2 linked regions of the Niabella beijingensis genome follow. The protein of the gene in region 2 interacts with the protein of the main gene of each other region in a pairwise test. Links are inferred from orthologs where the notes say so. Each region holds a gene or a part of one and is shown on either strand. Other genes may lie near its edges. The genes, in order: sucC and sucD.

What was found.
Region 1: the proteins of sucD (region 2) and sucC interact in binary tests that used the Escherichia coli proteins (3 or more experiments, as listed by UniProt). The link is inferred for Niabella beijingensis from one-to-one orthologs.

Annotation. Positions count from the first base shown.
Region 1 is NZ_JAIQDI010000001.1:379,383-389,873, reverse strand. Bases 5,283-8,097 are described here. They hold sucC (ADP-forming succinate--CoA ligase subunit beta), read right to left. Parts: upstream 7,389-8,097; coding sequence 6,177-7,388; downstream 5,283-6,176. Other genes in these bases: K7B07_RS01530 (purine-nucleoside phosphorylase), read left to right, coding at 7,941-8,097; K7B07_RS01540 (SusC/RagA family TonB-linked outer membrane protein), read right to left, coding at 5,283-5,757. In the rest of the region: K7B07_RS01550 (NAD-dependent epimerase/dehydratase family protein), read left to right, coding at 1-593; K7B07_RS01545 (SusD/RagB family nutrient-binding outer membrane lipoprotein), read right to left, coding at 684-2,138; more of K7B07_RS01540, read right to left, coding at 2,152-5,282; more of K7B07_RS01530, read left to right, coding at 8,098-8,765; K7B07_RS01525 (putative porin), read left to right, coding at 8,775-10,491. UniProt on the Escherichia coli protein: Succinyl-CoA synthetase functions in the citric acid cycle (TCA), coupling the hydrolysis of succinyl-CoA to the synthesis of either ATP or GTP and thus represents the only step of substrate-level phosphorylation in the TCA.
Region 2 is NZ_JAIQDI010000001.1:3,493,868-3,504,354, reverse strand. Bases 3,184-5,994 are described here. They hold sucD (succinate--CoA ligase subunit alpha), read right to left. Parts: upstream 5,122-5,994; coding sequence 4,246-5,121; downstream 3,184-4,245. Other genes in these bases: K7B07_RS14705 (ABC transporter ATP-binding protein), read right to left, coding at 5,182-5,994; K7B07_RS14715 (response regulator), read right to left, coding at 3,358-3,741; K7B07_RS14720 (FAD-binding and (Fe-S)-binding domain-containing protein), read right to left, coding at 3,184-3,243. In the rest of the region: K7B07_RS14725 (peroxiredoxin family protein), read left to right, coding at 1-138; more of K7B07_RS14720, read right to left, coding at 322-3,183; more of K7B07_RS14705, read right to left, coding at 5,995-6,078; K7B07_RS14700 (MlaE family ABC transporter permease), read right to left, coding at 6,093-6,830; K7B07_RS14695 (NADP-dependent malic enzyme), read right to left, coding at 6,853-9,183; K7B07_RS14690 (hypothetical protein), read right to left, coding at 9,732-10,487. UniProt on the Escherichia coli protein: Succinyl-CoA synthetase functions in the citric acid cycle (TCA), coupling the hydrolysis of succinyl-CoA to the synthesis of either ATP or GTP and thus represents the only step of substrate-level phosphorylation in the TCA.

The sequences.
Region 1 (10,491 bases), 3.1 Mb from region 2 along the record:
TTGGCCCTACTTCGCCCAAACAAAACTGTCCGCAGCAAACCATTATTGAACCTACCACCGTTTATGGTATCAGCAAATATGCAGGGGAGTTCTGGTGCAATTATTATCATATGAAATATGGAGTGGATGTAAGAAGTATCCGTTACCCCGGACTGATCTCTTATAAATCGGCACCGGGAGGCGGAACGACGGATTATGCCGTTGAAATTTTTCATGATGCGCTGGAAGAAAAAAAGTATACCAGCTTTTTGAGCGAGAATACTTATCTGCCCATGATGTATATGCCGGATGCGATCCGGGCAACGGTGGAGCTGATGGAAGCGCCGGCGGAAAAGATCTCCATCCGCACTTCCTACAATGTGGCCGGTATCAGCTTTTCGCCGAAAGAGATCGCTGCGGAGATAAAAAAACACATTCCGGAATTTGAAATTGTTTATGAACCGGATTATCGCCAGGAGATCGCAGACAGCTGGCCGCAGAGCATTGATGATACGGTGGCGCGCAACGACTGGGGGTGGAAGCACGAATACGATCTGGCGGCGATGACGGAAGATATGTTAAAACACCTGCCCGAAGTGATCGAAACCCTATAAAGCTGTTGCTGTACCATAAACACCTGTTATTTAAAACGATAACCGCCATGCAAAAGCACGGCGGTTTTTTCTAAATCTAACCTAAACCTGTTAAAATTTCTGCCACCAGAGCTTTGTGCCCTTGGTGTCGCCACCAATGGCCGCTGCAGCGGCGTCTTTATTTCTTGCATTGGTATTGGTTTCCACCACCGGATATGTAAGCCGGTTGGGCACCATCGTTACATTAGGATCCAGTGAGCCGGCAACCGGGGCAATGAACAGCGGGGTGCCATCCGGTTTGGTAAACTGTAACCGCAGGCGCTCATACCAGGATTGTAATCCCTGCATATACATAGCGATCCATTTCTGTGTGCCGATCACATTCTTCCAGCCGCTGCTTTTGTAGGGAACAGAATTGATATAGGTTGTGGCGGCCGCTTCCGGAACTTTCCAGAAATCCATGTTGGCTTTGATCCCTGCCTTGTAAAATACTTCAGCCGTTCCTCCTACATTCATACCTCGTGCAGCGGCTTCCGCCAGCAGGAACTGGACTTCGGAGGAGGTGATCAGGATACCCGGGAAATCCGGAGCATAAACACGCACACCGGGAGTGGAATATTTCTGGGCATCGGAAGCGGAGTTCGTTCCAAGACCATAGGGCTTACCAATAATTGTTTTGGAATTTGTTGCCGGGCGGGCATATATTTCAAGCCTTGGATCTTTAAGTCCCTCCATGTAGTTTACAAGGGTTTCACTTACTACAAACTCTGTTAATTCTCTTCCCAGTTCGTTGTATGGATAGGTATTGGGTGCCTCTCCGGTATATGGGAACAGTGCTTCATCGGTATTGTCTGTGATTACCCCGTTCTTTACCGCCATTTCAATTGCGGTTTTTGCTTCTGCTGGTTTTACCTCACTCATCCGCATAGCAATACGTACGATCAGCGAGTTAGCCAGTTTCTTCCATTTGGTGACGTCTCCCTTATAAAGGACATCACCACTGGAATAAGAAGGTGCTGCTGCATCGAGCGCAGCCTGATTGTTGTTCAGTTGCTTGATGAGGTCTAAATAAATTGTTGCAGCATCATCATAAGGCGGCATCAATACATCAGGCTTTACCGCTTGTGAATAGGGGATGTTTCCATAAGTATCTGCAAGTGTTTGTATGATCCATGCCTGGAGAATACCTGCAATGGCATTTTGATTGGGTACTGATTCAGGAAAAGAAGATGTTTCATTTAACCTTTCAATTTCTTTCAAATCTTCCAGCGGGCCATTGTATAAGGACCATAAGGTGGAATTGCTACCTTCATCCAGCTGATAGCGACTGCCTTCTTCTTTATCAGTGGCTGACCAGTATTGTGCGTAATGCATTCCGACGCGATTGTTCACGATCGAATTGTACAGTGCATCCATAGCACTTTTCTCCGCAGAAAGCAATAGTTGCTCCGGACTGGTATCTGCAGGTTTAACTGGATCTGTATTTAACTCATCAAATTTTTTACAGGAACAGATGCTTGCCGTCAGTGCAAACAGGAATAATATATTATAAATGGAATATTTCATTTGTAAACAGGTTTTAGAATCCGATATTCAAGTTTAGACCCATGGAACGTATGGAAGGGAGTGCGCCACCTTCTAATCCCTGTATGTTTCCGGTACCATTGGTGATATTGGACGGATCCACATTGGGAGCATTGGATTTGATCAACCACAGATTGCGGCCATAAAGAGAAAGGGTAATGTTACTTGCCTTTATCTTTTCGGCCCACTTCAGGGGTAGCTGGTAACCAAGAGTTACTTCCCTTAAATAGATATAACTGGCATCGTATACATTTGCGGCATTAATATATTTACCGAAGTTGTTTTTAAAATGATCTATGGCTGTTATATGTGTTGAATAAGGCGTGCCATCCTGCAACACACCTGAAATGTCAACACCATTTTCCCGGATATTCCCTTCTGCCGTTTCCTCGAGTAGCCCGGAGGCCAGGCCATACATGTTGGTATAGGAGAAGAATTTTCCACCCTTACTAAAATCGACCAATGCACTCAGGCTAATGTTCTTGTACGTAAAACCATTGCTCAGCCCGCCAACATAATCGGGGTAAACACTTCCCAGCGGAACAACAGAGCCCGTTCTTACATAGTGACCTGCAGAATCTATTACTTTTTGACCATTCATATATGTATAATCATAACCCACCAGCGTTCCAAGAGATTGTCCTTTGATGGCTTGTATGGAAACTGCATTCAACCTTCGTTCAGTGCCGATATTGACCTTATCCACAACCTCGTTTCCGTTTTGTGCTAGGTCTAATACCTTATTTTTATTTTTGGAAAAGTTCAGGCCGATATTCCATTTAAAATTTTCAGTTTGAATTGGAGTTCCGTCTACCCTTAATTCGATCCCCTTATTGCTCACTTTCCCAGCATTTAATATAAACTCTCCGAAACCGGATGCCGGAGAAACATTCACAGGAATGATTTGATTCTTTGTAATGCGGTCATAATATGTGAAATCAATACCAGCACGGTTGTTAAATAATCTTAATTCAATACCGGCTTCTTTTTCAGTGGTCTTTTCGGGAAGAAGATTGGGATTGCGTTTCCTATTATCAACGGTTACATAAGGGATTCCATTAAAAAGAAGTGGTGAGCTATACACATTGAAAATGTTATATGGGTCTGTGTCACTTCCCACCTGAGCAATGCCTGCACGGAGTTTTCCGAAACTCAGCCATTTAGCATTTTTGATCCACTCCGAAAAAATAATAGAGGTTGAGGCCGATGGATAAAAGTACGACCGATTAGCTGACGGCAGGGCAGATGACCAGTCGTTTCTTCCTGTTAATTCTACGAATATAGTATTGTCATATCCGACAGTAGCAGAACCAAATAAGGAATTGATCTGTTTCCTTGGTCGCGCTTCTGAAAGCAATGGAGGAGCGGAAATATTCGATAGGGTATAAACACCGGGGGCGATCAGACCGGCCTTATCAGGTGTTGATCCCGTAAAGAGACGTACATTTTGCTTCATAATATTGCCACCCACCGTAGCTCCAATGTTGATCTTATCGCTAATATCTTTTTTGATATTGGTGGTGAACATATAGTTCATTTCCCGGAAATCGATTGTGTTTCTTGTATAGCTTCCGAGGAAATAATCTTTGGCCGTTCTTTCCTCCTGTAATGTATTATAACTATCCATAAAGGCCTGTGCATTAAAGGACAGCCAGTCAAGTGGCTTATATTCCAGACCCACAGAACCGAACAGACGGCTCCGGTCATCACTCTGGTATTCCATATAACGCGTCCAGTAAGGATTGTTGGCAAAGTTGGGTGTAGGGTCGTCAAAACGCTTCCGGTTCCAGCTGATCTGTGTTCCATCCGCATATTTGTAATCTTTCATCCGGCTCATATCCCATTGCCGCTGCCCGTATTCACTGAACAGGTTCATCACATTCTGCCCTGTGAACCCTGTCCCGGGACGTCCTTTTGCCGTAGTGTAAGAATATTTTATACCTGCAGTAGCTGTGAGCTGATCCGTTAGTTTATAACTGCCGTTAATACCCGCGTTGGTGCGTGAAAGTTTTGAATTTGGCAATACAAATCGCTGCCGCGTATCAGCCATTGCAATTCTTATAGATCCTTTGTCACTGCTGCCCCCCACGCTTACACTGTTGGTAACGGTTACCCCAGTCTGAAAAAAGTCTTTGATATTGTTGGGTTGCGGCGACCAGGGCGCAGTAACACCGAACAATGGGTTGGCTTTGTTTTTATCAAAAGACCAGTAATGCCGTACCTTACGGCCGTCCAGCGCAGGCCCCCAGGACTCATCCACCGCAAATTCCGGCATCAGGTCATAGCCCCCCAGAACCGGATCCTGGTAAGCGGGAGAAGAACTGCTTAAAAACTGTTCGGGGTTTTTGTTATAAAAAAGAGTGTCGAATGTTGTTTTGGAACCGCCTCCGTATTTATTCTGATAATCGGGCAGTACATACACTTTGTCTGTTTGTACATTCAGACTATAGTTCACACCTATTTTTTTACCACCTCCATTTGTCTTTTTTGTAGTTACCAATACCACACCGTTTTGTCCGCGGCTGCCATAGAGCGCCGTGGCCGCAGCTCCTTTCAACACAGATATCTGATCAATATCATCCGGGTTGATATCCTGTACAGGACTTCCATAGTCGAAGCCACCGCCACCAATTTGCTGACCATAAGAGTTGGTGTTCAGATTGCTGAAGGGGATCCCATCCACAACAAACAATGCATTATTGTCTCCCAGGATCGATTTGGGACCACGGATCGTAACTTTACTGGAACCGCCCATAGAGCCGCTGTTGGAGCTGATCTGTACACCGGGTACCCGGCCTGCGAGGTTGTTGACAAAGTTCACTTCCTTGGCGGTCTGGATCTCTGAGCCCTTGACCTCTGATACTGCGTATCCTACGGAACGGCTCTTCTTTGAGATCCCCATGGCCGTTACGGTTACCCGTTCCAGTTCTTCTGAAGTTTTTTTTGTGACCAGCCGGACGGAAAGCGGCGCATCGGCATTGTTCAGCACCACTTCCTGATCGGTTGCCCCCACACTGGAGAAAACGACCTTTAATCCCTGCTGGAAGGGAATGGAAAAAGCACCGTTCTCTCCGGCGGTATAGATCTTTCCGTCGGGGTAGGTGATACTGGCATTTGATAAGGGCTGCCCCGCACTGTTGACAACCGTTCCTTTTACAAAAACGGTATCCTGTTTAGCGGCGCCGGTCTGGGCCGCAGCAGGCACTGTGTCCGCCGGTGTACCAGCGGCTGTTGTTTCCTGTGAAACGGAATCTTTAAAGGCTCCGGAAGAACTGCTCCATTGCCCGGTAGTGATGCTGTTGTTCTCAAAACGGATCAACAGGCTGTCAAATCCCGGAAGCGCGATCGTGTACGGCTGCGGAAACAATGCATTCTGAAGTTGCACCGAATCGCCTTTTCCTGCTTTCAGGGTAAAGATGCCATTGGTATCTGTCTGCGTCGAATCGCCGGAGGCAACCATCCGCAGCACTGTGTTTCCCAGGCCGAAGCCCGTTCTTCCGATGATTTTTCCATGGATGGTCTGACTGGTTTGCGCATGCAGGGAGCAGGTGAGTCCACATAGAACGGCAATAAAGAATAGCCGGATAGGTCTGCAAATCATAATAGAATTTCAGGTTTAGTAGAATAAAATAGATCAGATCTGATTAAGATAAAATCAGATCAGGACTTAGGTTATTCATCTTTAACGCTGCATTAGTATAAAGATTGCCTTAGAGATCGTTAAAATTGGCTTAAAAGGAAAGCTGTGAGTTATCAGCCTTCAGTGGTCAGCTTTGAGATTTCAGAATTGGGGTATGAGATAGGAGAATTGAGATAGGAGCATTGAGATTTCAGATTTCACCGGATCGTAACCAGAATGCGACATCCTGCATTCGGTAAGTAAAAGGTTGCCGGGTATTCACCATTCCACTTTTTACATCCCACACCTCGATTCTCATATCTCAATGCTCTACGCGCTCGTCCCTATAAAAAAAGAGATCGCTTAAAAACGATCTCTTTCCCAAGTATATGTAAATAAAATTAAGCAACTGCTTTCTTTACCAGGTCGGCGGCTTCACTCAGCAGGATGGCTGATTGCACTTTGAGCCCGCTTTCATCGATCAGCTTTTTCGCTTCTTCGGCATTGGTACCCTGAAGACGTACGATGATCGGGATATTGATGTTGCCAAGGTTTTTATAAGCGTCGATCACACCGGCTGCAACACGGTCGCAGCGTACGATGCCTCCGAAAATATTGATCAGGATCGCTTTAACGGCAGGGTCCTTCATGATGATTTTAAAGCCGGCTTCCACCGTCTGTGCATTTGCCGTGCCACCCACGTCCAGGAAGTTGGCCGGCTCACCGCCACTTAATTTGATCATATCCATTGTGGCCATGGCCAGCCCCGCACCATTTACCATACAACCCACATTGCCATCCAGCTTTACAAAATTGAGATTGTACTTACCCGCTTCCACTTCCGTGGGATCTTCTTCTGTTACATCTCTCAGAGACGCCAGGTCGGCATGCCGCATCATGGCATTATCATCAAGATTCATTTTACAATCAACCGCAATGATCTTATCGTCCGCTGCTTTGAACAGCGGGTTGATCTCAAGCATGCTGCAATCCAGTCCTACATAGGCATTGTATAAATTGGTAACGAATTTTACACAGCTTTTAAATGCAGCGCCGGTCAGTCCAAGGTTAAAGGCAATTTTACGTGCCTGGAAACCCAGCAGTCCACCGGAAGGATGTACCCATTCCTTAAATATCTTCTCCGGTGTTTCATGTGCCACGTCTTCAATGCTCATACCGCCTTCCGTGCTGTACATGATCACATTCTGTCCCTTGCTCCGGTCCAGCAGAATGGAAAGATAGAATTCCTGACGTTCAGACGGACCATCATAATACATATCCTGTGCCACAAAGATCTTGTTGACTACCTTCCCCGCAGGTCCGGTCTGAATGGTAACCAGCGTGCCGCCCAGGATGCCTTTGGCAAACTCTTCCACTTCTTCAAGCGACTTGGCCACTTTTACCCCGTTGATCCCGGTTTCCTTAATTGCCCCTTTTCCCCGGCCGCCGGCATGAATCTGTGCTTTGATCACTGCAAATTTGCTTCCGGTCTCCGTTTTTATTTTCCGGTAAGCTTCTTCGGCTTCCTGCACAGAACTGCAGGCATAACCTTCCTGTACCGGAACATCGTATTTTTTCAATAATTCCTTGGCCTGGTATTCGTGAAGATTCATCTGTAAATATTTTAAAAGTTTATTTATTAAGCAGGCACGAAGATAAGGATTCAGGTGAAACTTTCGGGTGGTGTTTTCCGGGAGCGGCAACCGTTCCGGCTTCGGAAATGCCGGTTGAAAAATAAGGGCAGGTATGATAAAATATCCCCGGGAAAAATAAAGAAGGGCTCCGCCGGTTTCATCAAAGGGCCGGAGTTTTATAAAGCGATCCTGAAACAAACGAGCTGAATCGGCGGCAACCGGACCAAATTCGTAACGGTTCTGAAAAAGGAAATAAAAAAATACTTCTTCCGGTAACACCGAAACGGGGCTCCGTTCCGGCCTTACTACCATGCAGCGGAACCGTTCAAAAGCCTGCAACAGGTTCAACAGGCGGGGCAGGAAGGTCGCAAAGCTGCTATGTTCCACCAGGCACCAGTCGCTGCGTGGCCCATTTGATTCGTGGCTAAGGCTTTGAATGTTAATAGTTTTAAAAGAAACAACTGTTTCCGGCTACCGGCGTGTGTATAGCTGTTTCTTTCGTTATATTTGCCCACACTTAATGAGCAATTTATGTCAAAGTCAGTTGTGGAACAGGTTCAGGAAACGGTAGCCTTTTTACGGTCCCGGTATCCTGAAACACCGGAGGTAGGTATTGTGCTGGGGAGTGGCCTGGGAAATTTTGCAGCCCATATCCGCGTAGAAGCGGAAGTGCCCTATTCAGAGATTCCCCATTTTCCGGTTTCTACGGTAAAAGGCCATTCCGGCAAACTGATCTTTGGCGAGCTGGCCGGGAAAAAAGTAGTGGCAATGGCCGGACGGTTTCATTTTTATGAAGGGTATACACCACAGGAAGTGGTTTTCCCTGTAAGGGTATTTAAGTTGCTGGGGATCCGCCAGCTGCTGCTCAGCAACGCCGCGGGTGGAGTGAATCCTGGTTTCTCCGTGGGCGATATCATGATCATCAACGACCATATCAGTTTTGGAACACCGAATCCCCTGGTCGGGAAAAATATAGAAGAATGGGGCACCCGCTTTCCGGATATGAGCGAACCCTATAAGAAATCACTTATCGCAAGGGCCCGGGAAATTTGCAGTGAGGCCGGTATCGATGTGCGGGAGGGCGTTTATTATGCGGTTACAGGACCTACATTTGAAACCCGCGCAGAATATAAAATGATCCATACCCTGGGTGCTGATGCAGTTGGAATGAGCACGGTGCAGGAGGCTATTGTGGCCAACCATATGGCACTGGATGTTTTTGCGGTAAGCATCATTACGGACCTGGGTATCCGCGATGAGGAAAATGTGATCACCCATGAGGAAGTACTGGAGGCAGCAAAAGCGGCAGAACCTAAACTGGCGCATTTATTTACAGAAATGGTAGCCCGCGCATAAATTGGATAAATGAGGTTTTATTTTGTTTTATTTCTTCTGATAACCGGGATCTGCGCACAGGCGCAGGACCCGCTGGGTGGTGTCGGCAACCGGTTCCGGGGTATTAAAAATGCCGGTTCGGGGAATGACAGTCTGGCCAGAAGAAATAAATTTGAAGATTCCATTACCATTAGTTACCGCTACCTGGATACGGCGCGGAACTATAAGATGGATTCCTCGATCAATGATTTTACCCGGTACTATCCGATACCGGCGGATTATAATTACCTGGGCAACTTTGGGAATGCGGCACAGTCCTACCTGTTTACTCCCCGGATGAAAGCAGGATGGGATCCAGGTTTCCACGCTTATGATATTTATAAGTACACGGTTGAAAAAGCACGCTTCTTTACCACCACCCGGCCGTATTCGGAGTTGAATTATCTGCTGGGTCCCCGTTCAGAACAGTTCATCGAGCTGATGCATACTCAGAACATCCGCCCCAACTGGAATGCCCATTTTGCCTATCGTTTGCTGAATTCACCGGGGATGTTCCAGAACCAGAAGTCGGCGCACAACAGCTATTACCTTACCAACTGGGTGCAGTCCATAAACAAACGGTATAACAACTACATTATTATTGCGGCCAATAAGCTGCAGAATGCAGAGAACGGAGGGATCGAAAACAGTTTGCTTATCGACAGTGTGGATTATGCCCAGCGGGATTATATTGGCGTGCGACTGGGCGGCAATACGGGCTACTCGGCCAATTTTTTTAATACCAATGTGGCCACAGGAACCAAGTATGCTGATTTTAATGCGGTGATGCGCCAGCAATACGATTTCGGCCGCAAAGATTCACTGGTAACGGACAGCAGCGTGGTGCCCCTGTTCTTTCCAAGGATCCGGCTGGAGCATACCATCCAGTACAGTAAATATACCTACATGTTTACAGATGCCAGCCCGCAGGAAGATTACTACCTTCAGTATTATGATTATGTATTCGGAGGCGGCACCACATCCGGGTTCACAAAGCGGGATGACTGGAGGGAGCTGACGAACGACTTCTCTATTTATACCTTCCCGGATGCAAAGAACACCCAGCAATTCATCAAGCTCGGCGCCGGTGTTCAGAATCTTTCAGGAGTGTTTGATACCCTGCAGCGGAGTAACCAGCTGGAGCTGATCGGGGAGCGGCAGAAGAAGAATTTCTATAATATTTTTGGTCATGGGGAATACCGTAACCGCACCAAAAACCAGAAATGGGATATGGCGGCCAACGGAAAGATCTATTTTGCAGGTCTGAATGCCGGGGACTATGAGCTGGGCGCCAGTGTTCAGAGCCTGCTGGGGAAAAAGATCGGAAGCCTCATGCTGGGGGCGCAGAATGTGAACCGCACACCTTCTTTTATAATGCAGAACCCCATCAGCAGTTTTAATTTTATGCGTGGGGAAAGCCCGGATCTGAAAAAGGAAAATGTCACGCATCTTTATGCCGCTATTTATCAGCCGCTGCTGAAGCTGGGGCTTACAGGGCATTATTACCTGATGACGAATTATACCTATTACACGGATTTTTACAAGATCAATCAGTATAACTCATTGTTCAATATGCTTCAGATCGGCATCAATAAAGTGTTTGAAGCTGGGAAGACCAAACAATGGAAATGGCGTACCGAAGTATACTTCCAGCAGGTAGTGGGAGGGGCTCCGCTGCATGTGCCAACGATCTACACCCGTAACCGGC
Region 2 (10,487 bases):
TTTGACAATCCTGTTGCGAAGCTGTACGATGTACACGAGATCCCCCAGAATTTTCTGATCGGTCCGGATGGGAAGATCATTGCCCGCAATCTTGACGTGGACGGCCTTGAAAACCGGCTTGCTCCGTTATTAAAATAGCCTGTTAGTTGCCGGGTCGGTGCCCGCACGAACCATTACCCGGCCATGAGCGGTTTTTCCCGGAGATAAACACAGTCGCAACAGCAGCTCTCCTTACGGATCACTTTTCTACAGAAGGACCTGATGCCGCTCGCCGCAAATCAATACGGTATGTCAGCCCTTCGTATAAAAGACGGACGTATTTTACTTCAGCGCGGCCCACAATACTTCCACGGGATGCAGGCTCTGCCGCTTTGCACCATCCTTTATCTGGTGGCGGCAGCTGGTACCGGATGCGGCAATAAGGGTATCAGCGGCTGCCGACCGTACTGCCGGCAATAGTACCAGCTCCCCTACTTTCATCGATACGTCGTAATGTTCCTTTTCATACCCAAAGGAGCCGGCCATACCGCAACAACCCGAAGGGATCAGCTCCACATAATAGTTAACAGGGATACTGAGTGCTTTTTGCACGGAAGGCACAATTCCGAAAGATTTCTGATAACAGTGGCCGTGCAGTTTTACCGTTTGTTTCGCTTCCGTGAACCGGCCGGATGTGATATGTCCTTTTTCATATTCACCGGCCAGAAATTCTTCGATCAGAAAGCTCTGCGCAGCCAGTTGCCGTGCGTTGGTTTTAAGTGCCGCGGGCACCAGGTCCGGCGCTTCATCCCTGAAAGTAAGCAGGGCACTGGGTTCGATACCGATCAATGGCTGATCTGCCGTGACCACTTTTGAAAGTGCTGCTACATTTTCTGTAATGATCTTTTGTGCCTGCCGCACCAGTCCTTTGGAAAGCCAGGTGCGCCCGCTTTCCTTATGTACGGGAATTGTCACTCCGTAACCCAGGGCATTGAGTAGTTTGATGGTGGTTTTGCCGATCTCCACATCGTTGTAATTGGTGAACTCATCACAGAACAAATGTACTTTCCTATTGTATTGCTGTGCCGTTGTTTTTTTATATTTTTCAAACCAGCTGCGCAATGTTGTTTTACCTACCGCAGGTAACGAGCGGTCGGGTGCAAAGCCTGCTATTTTTTTGATCAGGCCCGAGGTAAATTTATTACCGGCCATCGCATTATAAATTCCAGGCACCATAATACCCAGCCGCTGCGATCTTGTAAAACCTGCTATGAGCTTTGAGCGGAACGGAATCCCGTTGGCATCATAATAATGTTGTAAGAATTCAGCTTTAAGTTTGGCGATATCCACACTGGAAGGGCATTCCGACTTACAGGCCTTACAGCTCAGGCAAAGGTCCATCACTTCCTTTATCTCAGGATGATCAAAAGGATTCTCCGCTGAAGTATTGGTAAGGAACTGCCGCAAAATATTTGCCCGTGCACGCGTGGTGTCTTTTTCCTGCAAAGTTGCCATATAAGAAGGGCACATGGTACCCCCTGTGATATGCGATTTCCGGCAATCACCCGAGCCGGAGCATTTTTCGGTAAGCCGCAGGATATTTTCCTGGGCGGTAAAGTCAAACACCGTAGCTATATTACGCGGCGTTTTTTGCGGGTCATAGCGCAGCTGTTCATTCATTTGGGGGGTATTCACGATCTTGCCTGCGTTAAAAACACCCGCCGGATCAAAAAACTGTTTCACCTGCTGCAACAGCCCATATACTGCATCACCCATAGCGCTGGCAATAAATTCGCCTCTTAACCGGCCATCGCCGTGCTCTCCACTTAATGAACCATTGTATTTTTTAACCAATCCTACCGTATCGCGCAGCACATCACGGAACACCTGTCTTCCTTCTTCTGTTTTCAGGTTGATCATCGGCTCCACATGCAATTCACCCGCACCCGCATGGGCATAATAAGAAGCGGTAAGACCATATCCGTCCAGCAGTTGTTGCAGGTCTTCGATATAGGCCGGCAGGTCTTCGGGAGAAACGGCACAGTCTTCGATCAGGTTCACCGGCTGCCGGTCCCCGGGCATGTTGCGGATCAGCCCCAGACCGGCCTTCCGGATATCCCATACCAGTTTTGTCTGCGGGCCTTTTATCACCGGCCAGGCATAGCCCAGTCCGTCCCGTTTCAGATCTTCGATCAAAGCAGCGGTCCGTTCGTCCAGCTTTTCATCCGTATCCTCCATAAATTCCACCATCAGCAGCGCCTCGGGAGCACCTTCAATAAAAAAACGGTTCTGCTGATATACGGGATGTCCCTTTGTAAAATCCATGATGTACCGGTCTACCAGCTCCGAAGCCATGGGATGGTGCCGCAGCACCACATTATTAGCATGAAGCGCATCTGCAAGTGATGCACAATGAATGCAGACCAGCGCATCTTTCGCCGGCGGCAGCGGCAGCAGGTTCAGTTTGACTTCCGTTACAAAGGCCAGTGTGCCTTCGGATCCCGCAAGGAGCCGGCAGCAATTAAAACCACCCGTTCCGGCTTCCATCTCCTCCAGCAGCGCATCCAGCGCATATCCGGTGTTGCGCCGTTTCAGCGAGCGTTTGGGATAATTTTTGCGGATGACGGTCTGGTTGACCGGATCGTTTAACAGCGTCAAAAGTTCTTTGTAGATCTTTCCTTCCAGGGTAGCCGCCCGGGCCTTTGCCTCCATATCTGCTGCCGTCCTGTATTTCAGCACTACTTCTTCCCCGTTGCTCAGCAACACGGTAGCTTCCAGCAAATGCTGCCGGGTATCGCCCCATACAATGGAATGCAGACCGCAGGAATTATTGCCGATCATTCCGCCGATCATGGCCCTGCTGGCGGTGGAGGTTTCCGGGGCAAACAATAATCCATAGGGTTTTAGTGCCGCATTCAGGTCGTCCCGGATAATACCCGGTTCCAGCCGCACCCATTTTTCCTCCTTATTCACTTCCAGGATCTGTTTAAAGTGCCGGGATATATCCACCACGATGCCGTTCCCTACTACCTGCCCTGCCAGCGATGTGCCCGCAGCACGGGGGATCAGTGAAATGTTATTCTGATTGGCAAAGCGTATGAGCGTTTTCAGATCGTTCCTGTCTTTGGGATGTGCCACTGCCAGCGGCTGCTCCTGGTAAACGGAAGCGTCGGTGGCATACACCATTTTCTGTGCCCGGTGCAGGCTGCTGTCGTCATAAAACAGTTCCCCGGAAAATTCCGTTTCCAAATGCTTAAAGTCCATGATCCTGTGTTCTATCCGCTAAAGATAACTGATCCCCCGTAAAACAACGGCCGGTTCATATAATAATAGGAGTTTCCGGTGAAAGCGGATCAGCCGGTTACGCACACGCAAAAATCACTCAAGCAATCCGGCAATGGTTTCTATGCGGATGGGCTTTACAATATAGCCTTTTATCAGCGGATAGCTTTTCACCCGTTCCTGATCTTCATCCGAAAAAGAAGAGGACACCATATAAACCGTTACCGGATCACGCAACGCAGGATCCAGCTGCTCAAAGGCTTCGATGAACTGCCAGCCGTTCATCACCGGCATTTCGATATCCAGCAGAATGAGGTCCGGGGTTCCCGTATCAGGATCTTTTAACGCATCCAGCCCTTTCTGGCCGTTCTCAAAAAAACGGAGGTGGTATTCTTGGGATTGCTTGGCAAACAATTTATCCATCAGCAGCCGGTGAATCGGATCATCATCAATTATAAAAATCTTTTTGCCTTCCTTCATATACAGTTGAAGTTATTTGAACGGTTTACATCATTTTACACTGTGGTGTTCAAATAAAATAGCAATCATACGGTCGTTGTCTCAGGAATGCAAAACAATTCATTATCCAACAGCATTCATGATCAATTATCCGGTAACAGGGGCATTCAAATTTATGATATTTTTCTTGATATCCTTTCCGAAATCTGATAAATAAAAATGGCTGCATCCAAAATCGTTGCAACAGGGAGCCGTATCAAAAGTCTCCATCCTGTTACCATGCTGAATCCTGACCGGGATTGTTCCTGCATCTAAAGTTCAGTCAGCCAATTAACAGATACTGATCTTCCACGGCGGGCAAAACAATGCGCTATTCACAGTATCTTAATACAATCACATCTAAAAACACTCTTTATCAACAGATTCGGAAATACCATTACGCCACATTCCCTCAGGAACCGGTATTTGATGCGGTACAGCAAAAAGCCCCGGTTAACGGGGCTCTGTAAAATAAATGCGTTCAGATTATTTTTTGATGAGTTCGGCCATTGTTTTACCGATATCGGCCGGGCTGCTTACTACTGCAATACCACACTCGCTCATGATCTTCATTTTTGCTGCCGCCGTATCATCAGCGCCACCCACGATCGCTCCTGCATGGCCCATACGGCGTCCGGGAGGGGCGGTTTGTCCGGCAATAAATCCCACTACCGGTTTTTTATTTCCGTTTTCTTTGATCCAGCGGGCCGCTTCGGCTTCCATACCTCCGCCGATCTCACCGATCATTACGATGGCATCGGTATCATCATCCTGCATAAACAGTTCGATGGCTTCACGGGTAGTAGTGCCAATGATCGGATCTCCGCCGATGCCGATGGCGGTACTGATGCCCAGACCGGCTTTAGCTACCTGGTCGGCCGCTTCGTAAGTAAGCGTACCGGATTTGGAAACGATCCCTATACGCCCTTTTTTAAACACGAAGCCAGGCATGATACCTACTTTGCACTCATCTGCAGTGATCACACCCGGGCAGTTCGGTCCGATCAGTCTTGTTTTTGAACTTTGGAGGAAATTCTTTACGGTCACCATATCCTGTACCGGGATCCCTTCAGTGATACATACCACCAGTTCGATACCGGCATCCGCCGCTTCCATAATTGCATCCGCCGCAAAAGCCGGCGGCACAAAGATAATGCTCACATTAGCGCCGGTTTGCTTTACGCAATCCGCTACTGTATTAAACACCGGACGTTCCAGGTGTGTTGTTCCGCCTTTACCCGGCGTAACACCCCCCACTACGTTCGTTCCGTATTCGATCATTTGTGTGGCGTGGAAGGTACCTTCCGTGCCTGTAAAACCCTGAACCAATATCTTTGAACTCTTATTAACCAAAACTGCCATATCGTATAGATTATATATTTAAAAAAGCAAGTGCAAAATTAAGGGTTTGCGTTGTACGCGCTAGTTTTCTTTTGACGGAGGTGTTTTTTTTGTTCCGTCTCCGATAACGCCGTCCTTATCCAGGTCGATGTTCAGATTTTCCTCGATCTTATTCTTTACATCGTCGGACACTCCCTGGGGCAGTTCCCCCGTTTCCTGGATGGTGCGCATCTTTTTTGCATCCTGTAAGAATTCGGATGCAAAAATGAATTCATTGAGTTTTTTATTATCGCTGAGGATGATCTCTTTACTGTTGCCTTCCCATTCCTTCTCCCCCTGGTGCATATAAACAATATGGTCACCGATCTCCATCACACTGTTCATATCATGTGTGTTCACGATAGTTGTGATATTGTATTCCTGCGTGATCTCATGGATCAGTTTGTCGATCACCATCGAGGTCTGGGGGTCCAGTCCGGAATTGGGCTCATCACAAAAAAGATATTTGGGGTTCAGCACGATGGCCCTGGCCAGCGCTACCCTTTTCTGCATGCCCCCGCTGATCTCCGACGGAAATTTCCGGTAGGCATCCTCTTTCAGCTGTACCCGTTCCAGTACCTGTTTTACCCGTTCCTTCTTTTTGGAGTATTTGTCATTGGTGAACATATCCAGCGGGAACATTACATTTTGTTCCACCGTCTGACTGTCGAACAACGCACCGCCCTGGAACAGCATCCCGATCTTTTCACGCACGGTCTTTTGTTCAATATCACTCATGTTCACAAAATCATCTTCATCATACAGCACATTCCCGGAGGTCGGTTTTATCAGCCCTACCATGCATTTCATCAGCACCGTTTTACCGCTGCCGCTGCTGCCGATGATCAGGTTACATTTGCCGTCATCAAAAACCACATCCACCCCTTTCAGGACCGCCTTGTCGTCAAAACTTTTCTTCAGGTCTTTTATTTCAATCATGTTATTGAGCGTTTTTACAGAAGCAGTGCAGATAAGATGTAATCAGCCAGCAGCAGCAATACACAGGAAACCACCACCGCACGGGTACTGCTGTGCCCGATCTCCAGCGCACCACCCTTTACATTATAGCCGTAGAATGCCGGCACTGCGGTGATAATAAATGCGAACACCACCGATTTGATCAGGGCGAAATAAACGTTATATGCCTTAAAGGCCATCACCAGCCCCGTATCAAAAATAGTAGGATCAATAATACCCGCAGCGGTACCGGCAAGCCGTCCGCCCCAGATGCCCAGGATCATCGCCAGCATAATCAGCAGCGGGATGGTCACCAGACCGGCCAGTATCTTTGGCAATACCAGGTATCCTTTTGTATTGATGCCCATAATTTCCAACGCATCGATCTGCTCACTCACCCGCATATTTCCCAGTTCACTCGCGATCTTACTGCCTACCACACCGCAGAGCACGATACAACTCAGCGTGGGCGCAAATTCCAGGATCACGGTATCCCGCACGATCTGGGCAATGGTGGTTTTGGGAATGATGGGTGATACCAGCTGATAGGCGGTCTGCAAGGTAGATACCGCCCCGATAAAAACAGAAATAATGCAGATAATACCCAGGGAACCGATGCCGATATCGTTACACTGAAGCATGAACTGCTTCCAGTACATCTTGGTATTCTCCGGTTTGCGGAACATGCCACCGGCCATTTTAATAAATTCCCCGAGCTCTTTTAATATTCTCAATGGATCGTTTTTAAAAAATGGATCAATCAGTTTTTCTTTTCAACAGTCTTCTTCCGCGTTTTTCGCTTTCAGCCGTAGTTTTTGTCTTCAGCTGTGCGTCGATCACCGCGATCATTGCCATATTCACGATACTGCTTACCGTACTGCCCAGCTGCAGCAGGTGCACCGGCTTTTTGAGCCCCATTACGATCGGACCTACCGCATCCGAGGAACCGATCTCCAGCAGGATGTTATAGGCAATATTTCCGGACGCTAAGTTAGGGAAGATCAGCGTGTTTACCTGCTGTCCTACCAAATCACTGAACGGATATATTTCCTGGAGCAATCCGTTGTTCAGTGCTACATTGGCCTGCATTTCCCCGTCGATGATCAGGTCCGGCATTTTTTCTTTAACGATCTCCCGGGTACGGGACATCAGCTGTGCCTCCGGCGATTTGCTGCTGCCGAAGTTGGAATAACTCAGCAGTGCGATGCGCGGCGTGAGGTTAAACGCCCGTACTTCTTTTGCGGTCAGCAACACGATCTCCGCCAGCTCTTCTGCCGTAGGGTTAAAGTTGACCGTGGTATCTGCAAGGAACAACGGGCCTTTTTTTGTCATTACCAGGTACATACCGGCCACCCGGTTCACGCCGGATTCGGTACCGATGATCTGCAGTGCCGGGCGGATGGCCTCATCGTATTTTTTGGTAAGACCCGCCAGCATGCAGTCTGCATCTCCCTGTTCCACCATCATACATCCGAAGTGATTCCGTTCCTTCATGAGTTTATAGGCCTCATCCTTTGTATACCCTTTACGCGCCCTCATTTTAAAGAAAAGCTCTCCGTACTCCTTTCGCTTCCCGATCATTTCCTCGCTGCGTGGATCAAAGATCTCCATCCCTGAGATGTCGATGCTGTTCTCGGCCGCAATCGCTTCAATTTCTTTCTTATCGCCGATCAGCTGGGGGAACCCGATCCCCTCATCCAGCACGATCTGAGCGGCTTTCAGGATCTTTACATTTTCGCCCTCAGCAAATACGATCCGTTTGGGCGCAGAGCGGGCCTTGGCACCCATGGCGCGCAGTACCTGATTGTCAACACCCAGCCGTTTATCCAGTTCGCGGCTGTAGGCCTCCCAGTCTTCAATATGGTGGTGTGCCACCCCGGATTCCATTGCCGCCCGTGCCACGGCCGGCGCCACGGTGGTGAGCAGCCGCGGATCCAGTGGTTTGGGAATGATATAATCCGGTCCGAAGGCCATTTTTTCCTGGTTATAGGCAAGGTTCACGATATCCGGTACCGGCATTTTTGTCAGTGATGCCAGGGCTTTTACCGCCGCCAGCTTCATCTCGGTATTGATCACCCTTGCCCTTACATCCAGCGCCCCCCTGAATATATAAGGGAAGCCCAGCACATTATTTACCTGGTTCGGATAATCGCTGCGGCCGGTGGCCATGATCACATCCTTGCGGGCACCGGTGGCGTCCTCCCAGGAGATCTCCGGGGTAGGGTTGGCCATTGCGAATACGATCGGGTTTTTCGCCATGCTTTTGACCATCTCTGCCGTAACGGTGTTACCGGCGCTCAGACCGATGAACACATCCGTTCCCTTCATGGCCTCCGCCAGTGAAATTTCACGCGTGGCATTGGCAAAGGGCAGTTTCATCTCCTCCAGGTCGGTCCGGTTCCTGCCCAGCACGCCATTCTTATCAAACATCAGGAAATTGGATGGCCGGGCACCCAACTCCTGGTACAACAGCACGCAGGCCATGGCAGCGGCACCCGCACCATTTATTACAAATTTTACTTTATCGATCTTCTTTTTCTGGATCTCCAGGGCATTGATCAGCGCCGCCGCGCTGATAATAGCGGTGCCGTGCTGATCATCATGCATCACGGGAATGTTCATCTGCTTCCGCAGTTCATTCTCGATATAAAAACATTCCGGTGCCTTGATGTCTTCCAGGTTGATACCACCAAACGTGGGCTCCAGGGCCTTTACGATCTCAACAAATTTCTGCGGGTCTTTTTCATTGATCTCTATATCAAATACATCAATATCCGCAAATATTTTAAACAATACTCCTTTACCTTCCATTACCGGCTTGCTGGCTTCGGGGCCGATATCTCCCAGCCCCAGCACTGCCGTACCATTGCTGATCACGGCCACCAGGTTTCCTTTTGCCGTGTATTTAAAAACGTTCTCTGTATTCTTTGCGATCTCCAGGCAGGGTTCTGCCACACCGGGCGAATAGGCCAGTGCAAGATCTCTTTGGGTTTTGGCTTTTTTAGTAGGGACCACCTCTATTTTTCCCGGCCTTCCTTTTGCGTGGTAGGCCAGTGCCTGCTCTTTTCGTAGATCATTCTTTGTCATATGATTTATTTCGTAATATCAGCCGGTCTTAGACGCCCGAAAAGTAAATCAATCTGCCAAATGTGCAAAATATTGTTTGGCCGTAACCGGCGTACAGCGGCCGTTTCAGCGGCCGCTTCCATGTTGTTTTACAAATAGTTAACCTCGTTCCGTATGAAAACAAACAGGATCCGGCACAAAGCCGCCGGTTGTCATGCAATCCTGATGAATCACATATGTGCGCCAGGTTAATATTTGCCATTAGAACGCTGCAGCGCAGCGCTGCTATTACAGGTATTGACAACAACAGCGTAAGGCGGTACAGGGCCGTACAGAAGGTGATCGCCGCGCTGCGGCTTTAAGGGTCGTCAGGTACCCCGGGGGTTACAAAGAGAAACGGCGCGCTGCGCCTGTTTTTATTTGATAGATTATAAGGGATATGCCGACGTTTCAGCCGGGGCATTTTTATCCTGACGCATATGTTAACGAATCGGGATGTTTTGGAGGCCTGTGCTGAAACAAGCACCGGAAAGAATTTTCCGGTTGATATGAAACGACCGTCGACCTTATCAGTAACGGATGGTCACTTTTCTTCCGGAGATCGCGGTCAGTGAGTCCCGCACCCTGGCAGTGTCTGTAGCGGGTGTGTTCAGCCGCATAATGATCGCATAGCGCAGGGAATCCAATTGTTCCAGCTCCACCGGCCATTCTATTTTTTTCAGCTGATTGTAACGTTTGGAGGCACGTGGTTCTTTTGTGGTTTCCAGCACATAGGTGGTGGTGCCGGGAGTTGCCGTGGAAACAGGCACAGCAGTGCGCGCCGATGATGTATCACCACTGGCACCGGGTTTACCGGCGGTTCCTGTTGAGGGTTCGCCCGCGGTACTGTTTGATGTGCCCGTAGTATCACCAGCCTGCTGCCGTTCAGCAGGCTCGCCTGTTTTTGAATAGAACCATACTGTGGCTGCAATGGCAATAATGGCAAGGACGATAATGATAATCGCCGGCTTTTTTGATCTGACATTAACCGGTTTCTCTTCGATATAGGATTGCGGCACCGTGTTCCGCTCCGTGAACGGAACATCCTTTTTCTTCGGAGGCGGGGCCATTACAGTATTGGGGACAAAGTCATAGGTACCGTCTGTTTTTTTCAGCAGGGTACCGATTCCGTTAAACAGATAGGGCTTACCGGTATTTAAAAACCGCACAGCTTCATACAATTGCGAATTCAGGTCGGATACCGCCAGTACCTTCATCTTACCGGTTTCTGCTGAAATAAAATCCACCACCGAAGGCTCAAAATCCTCCACGGGCTGTTGTTCAAA